2 regions of the Mesorhizobium sp. LNHC221B00 genome follow, and region 2 is predicted to be linked to the other one. Evidence: predicted binding sites of a transcription regulator. Region 2 holds the regulator's gene; the other holds the start of a gene.

Region 1 (2,456 bases), on a different contig from region 2:
GATTCCGAGCACCCCTTTTTCCGGCCCTTGTGGCGTCGTGTCGCCGTCGTCGCGGTCTGCGTCATCTGGTCGATCATCGAATTCGCCACCGGCACCCCGTTCTGGGGAGTCATCGCGCTGGGCTTTGCCGGCTACGGCGTCTGGCAGTTTTTCTACCTCTACAAGCCGGCGGACGAGAACAAGGCGCCGGCCGAGGGCGAACCGAAGGAATAGAGCGGCCCGTTAGGTGCAAAACAGGTCGCGTGTGTTGGAGATTGGCTAAAACGCCTCCCGCTTCGTCATCCTGGGGCGTAGCAAGGAGCGAAGCGACGCGGCGCAGACCCCAGGATCCATGCCGGGACATCAAGACGGCCGCTACGGTGCAGAATTCCGTTCCGCTGCGCTCTTGGACTGAGGTAACGGCATGGATCCTAGGGTCTTCGCGACGGAGCTTCGCTCCTGCTACGCCCTAGGATGACGAAGTCGGAAGGGCGCCGGCCGAAGATTTGCGATGGCCCTTTCAAACACACGGCTTGGCTTCCCGGAGCCTTCACGCCAACGGAATAGGAGACAAAAAATGTCGAAGCTGCTCGTCAAAGCCGACAAGGGCCATGGCCGCGTCGCTCATGTGACGCCGGAAAGCGCCGGCTGGACCTATGTCGGTTTCGACCTGCATCGGCTGAAGCCGGGCGAAACGGCTTCCGGAAAGACTGACGACCGCGAAATCTGCCTGGTGTTCGTCACCGGCAAGGGCAAGGCGAAGGCCGGCGGCAAGGATCTCGGCCTGCTCGGGCAACGCATGTCGCCCTTCGAAGGCAAGCCATGGTCGGTCTATGTGCCGCAGGGATCGGACTGGTCGGTGACCGCGGGAACCGAGCTGGAACTCGCCATCTGCTCGGCACCGGGCCTTGGCGGCGGATTGCCGGTCCGGGTGATCGGACCCGACGACCTCGGCCAGGAGGTGCGCGGCAAGGGCACCAACACGCGCTACGTCACCAATATACTGCCGGAAGGTCAGCCGGCGGACTCGCTGCTGGTGGTCGAGGTCATCACGCCCGGCGGCCATACATCGAGCTACCCGCCGCACAAGCATGACCGGGACAATCTGCCCGCCGAATCCTATCTCGAGGAAACCTACTATCATCGCCTCAACCCGCCGCAGGGCTTTGCCTTCCAGCGCGTCTACACCGACGCCGACAAGAGCGGCCATCGCGCGCTCGACGAGGCGATGGCGATCGAGGACGGCGATGTCGTGCTGGTGCCCGAGGGCTATCATCCCTGCGCCGCCTGCCATGGCTATGACCTCTACTATCTCAACGTCATGGCCGGGCCGAAGCGGACGTGGAAATTCCACAACGCGCCCGAGCACGAATGGTTGATGAAGGCCTGAGCCTTCCGGGTTTTCGGCCGAAGCCACTGGTCCAGCTCGGAAAAATCGTCGGCTAAGGACCGACAGGGGTCGATTTGCCATCGAAAACCCTTCAAAGCTTCGTCAATCCGTCATGGAAATCACCTATGGCAGCGAGACTGACGAGGATTTTTCATGCGTTATGCCATTTATTTCACCCCCCGGCAGGACGAACCGCTGGCGCGGATCGCAGCCAACTGGCTGGGCCGCGACCCGTTCGGCGCCGCGACGAAGCCGGTCGAGGCGGTGGCCGACCTGTCGGCGGCGGAAGTCGCCTTTCACACCGCTTCGGCGCGCCGCTACGGCTTCCACGCGACGCTGAAGGCGCCCTTCCGCCTGGCGGCCAACGAGACCGAGGCCTCGCTGCGCGCGGCACTCGACCATTTCGCCGAAGCAACGCCGGTGGTGACGATCCCGCGTCTCGTCGTCAGCCAGATCGACAGTTTTTTCGCGCTCCTGCCGGAAGGGCCGCTGCCGCCGCTCAACCGTTTCGCCGATGACGTGGTGCGCGATTTCGACCGGTTCCGCGCGCCGCTGACCGAGGCCGAGATCGAGCGGCGCAGCCCGGATTCGCTGAAGCCGGCCGAGTTTCGCAACCTGTGCCAGTGGGGTTACCCTTATGTCTTCGAGACCTTCCGCTTCCACATGACGCTGTCCGGCCGGGCCGGGCCACAGGAAAGCCCACGTCTGCGTGCAGCAATCGACAGCCTGTTCGCGGAGGTGCTTTCGCAGCCGGTGCTGGTGGATGCGCTGACGCTGTTCGTCGAACTCGAGCCGGGAGCACCGTTCATGGTGCTTTCCCATCACGCGCTTGGGCGCCGCCCGGCCAGAAAGACCGCCTGAACCGAAACAATTCCGACAGGAAGAACCAAGGATTGCCTGAAATGACCGCCGAGACCGTTCTTTCCAATGCCCGCATCGTGCTTGCCGACGAGATCGTCGAGGGCTCGCTGGTGCTGCGCGACGGGTTTATCGCCGACGTCGATGCAGGTAGCAGCCGGACCGGCGAGGACATGGGCGGCGACTATGTCATTCCTGGGCTGGTCGAACTGCATACCGATCATCTCGA
Region 2 (2,456 bases):
CGCAGGTCGGCCTTACCCTCAACCCGGAGGCGGCGGCGGTGATGACCGTGGTGCTGTCGCTGAATTTCCTGTCGGTCGCCGTCATCGACTATGCCGGCCAGGTGATATCGGAGGAACAGCGCCGGCTGGACACGCTGACCATGTCGCGCGAGGCGCTGATCGGCGAATGCGTCGCCATCGTGCGGCGCCGCATCGACGATCCCGACATCGATGTCCGCAGCGTCGCCCGCATCGCACTAGCCATCCAGGGCATCACCGATACCGAGGCGCGCGCCATGCTGTGGTCGCCGATCACGCCGCAGACCGACATCGCGTTCGCCGACATATTCGAGGCCGAGTTCGGCATCCCCGCCACCATGGAAAACGACTGCAACATGATGGCGGTGGCGCTGCGCTGGCGCGATCCCGAGCGCTACCGCGACGACTTCATCGCCATTCTGCTGTCTCACGGCATCGGCATGGGCCTTGTGCTGAAGGGCCAACTGTTCACCGGCACCCACTCGTCGGGTGGCGAATTCGGCCACATGATCCACCGGCCGGGCGGCGCACTCTGCCGCTGCGGACGGCGCGGCTGCGTCGAGGCCTATGCCGGCAACTACGCCATCTGGCGCAACGCGAGACAGCTTGGCGAGGACACCGAACCGGTCGACGTCAGCGACGCCGACATGCGGGCGCTGGCGGCCTCGGCGCGCGACAAGGACGGGCCGGAGCGCCAGGCCTATCGCAAGGCCGGCGAGGCGCTCGGCTATGGCCTCGGCAGCCTGTTCGCGCTGATCGATCCCGCCCCCGTCGCCATGGTCGGCGTCAGCGCCGCCGCCTTCGACCTGATCGAGCCGGCATTGCGCGAGGCGATTGCCCAGACCGCCGGTGGCCAGCACTCGAAATCGATCTCCTTCGACACCGAGCCTAACGAACTGCCGCTGATCCGCGAAGGCTGCGCCATGCGCGCACTGACCTTCGTCGACCAGGAAATTTTCGCGCCGGGCGTGCAGGCGAGAGCAGGCGCGGCTGGGAAGAATGTTGCCTGAGCAAGGCGCCGGGATGTGTTGAGATTCAGGTCAGGCCGAGGCGAGAATGGTGGATTCCGAGAACCGGAACGGAGCGGACATTTGGGTCCGTGAGTACCGGAAGCGCAGGAAGCCGCCATTCGCAGGCCGGCATCACCTGAATATCAGCATATCCCCTAATCTTCCCGGATCGCGTAGCCCGCCCCACGAATCGTGCGGATCACATCCGGCATGCGGCCATTGTTGACCGCCTTGCGCAGCCGCCCGACATGCACGTCGACGGTGCGCTCGTCTATGTAGATCGTCTCGCCCCAGACATTGTCGAGCAGCTGGCTGCGCGAGAACACCCGGCCGGGATGGCGCATCATGAATTCGAGCAGGCGGAACTCGGTCGGCCCGAGCCGGATCTCGCTCTTCTTGCGGTAGACACGGTGCGATTCGCGGTCGAGCACGATATCGCCGACCTTGAGCACGCTGGACAGCACTTCAGGTTTGGCGCGGCGCAGCAGCGCCTTGACGCGTGCCATGAACTCCGGCGTCGAGAACGGCTTGACCAGATAGTCGTCGGCGCCGGTCGACAGGCCGCGCACGCGGTCGCTCTCCTCGCCCCGCGCGGTCAGCATGATGATCGGCAGCCGCTCGGTCTCGGGCCGCATCCGCAGGCGCCGGCAGAGTTCGATGCCGGACACCGCCGGCACCATCCAGTCGAGCACCAGAAGGTCGGGCACGTTCTCCTGCAGGCGGATCTCCGCCTCGTCGCCGCGCGTCACCACCTCGACTTGGTAGCCCTCGGATTCCAGATTGTAGCGGAGCAGCACCCCTAGCGGCTCCTCATCCTCCACCACCATGATGCGTGGCGCGATCATCGGCTGGTCACCCCTGCTATGCCGCCGGCGCCGACATCGCGGTTTCGTCCTGCTTCGGGCGATTGGCGGGCAGCTGCGTGCCGGTCAGCACATAATACGCATTCTCGGCGATGTTGGTCACGTGGTCGCCGATGCGTTCGAGGTTCTTGGCACAGAACAGAAGATGCGTGCAGGCGGTGATGTTGCGCGGATCTTCCATCATGTAGGTCAGCAGTTCGCGAAACACCGAAGTGTATTTGACGTCGATACGCTCGTCGTCGGCGCGCAGCTTGGCCAGTGCGGCGGCATCGCGCGCCGCATATTCCTCGATGACACCCTGAACCTGGATCAGCACCAGCTGCGCCATCGCGTCGATGGAGTGCGACAGGTCGCGCGGCGTGGCGGAGAGCCCGACCGTGCCGACGCGCTTGGCGATGTTCTTGGCAAGGTCGCCGATGCGTTCGAGATCGCCGGCCATGCGGATCGAGCCCACGACATGGCGCAGATCGTCGGCCATCGGCTGGCGCTTTGCGATCAGCGTGATGGCGCGGTCGTCCAGCTCGCGCTGGCGCGCATCCATGATCGCGTCATCGGAGACGACGCG

The links. The regulator PhoB, encoded in region 2, activates phosphate uptake and scavenging genes when phosphate is short. The targets are predictions, from matches to a motif close to TGTCATNNANCTGTCAT.
Region 1: X741_RS164250 (DUF1045 domain-containing protein) is a predicted target of PhoB. The motif match lies at 1,467-1,483, and genes of this name have one in related genera.

The regions. Positions count from the first base shown of each region.
Region 1 covers NZ_AYWR01000001.1:418,418-420,873, forward strand. Annotated here, with positions in the region: gene X741_RS164260 (hypothetical protein) at 1-213, shown strand, start outside; gene iolB (5-deoxy-glucuronate isomerase) at 557-1,369, shown strand; gene X741_RS164250 (DUF1045 domain-containing protein) at 1,523-2,230, shown strand; gene X741_RS164245 (alpha-D-ribose 1-methylphosphonate 5-triphosphate diphosphatase) at 2,272-2,456, shown strand, end outside.
Region 2 covers NZ_AYWR01000004.1:179,122-181,577, forward strand. Annotated here, with positions in the region: gene X741_RS159070 (ROK family protein) at 1-1,028, shown strand, start outside; gene phoB (phosphate regulon transcriptional regulator PhoB) at 1,184-1,873, opposite strand; gene phoU (phosphate signaling complex protein PhoU) at 1,890-2,456, opposite strand, start outside.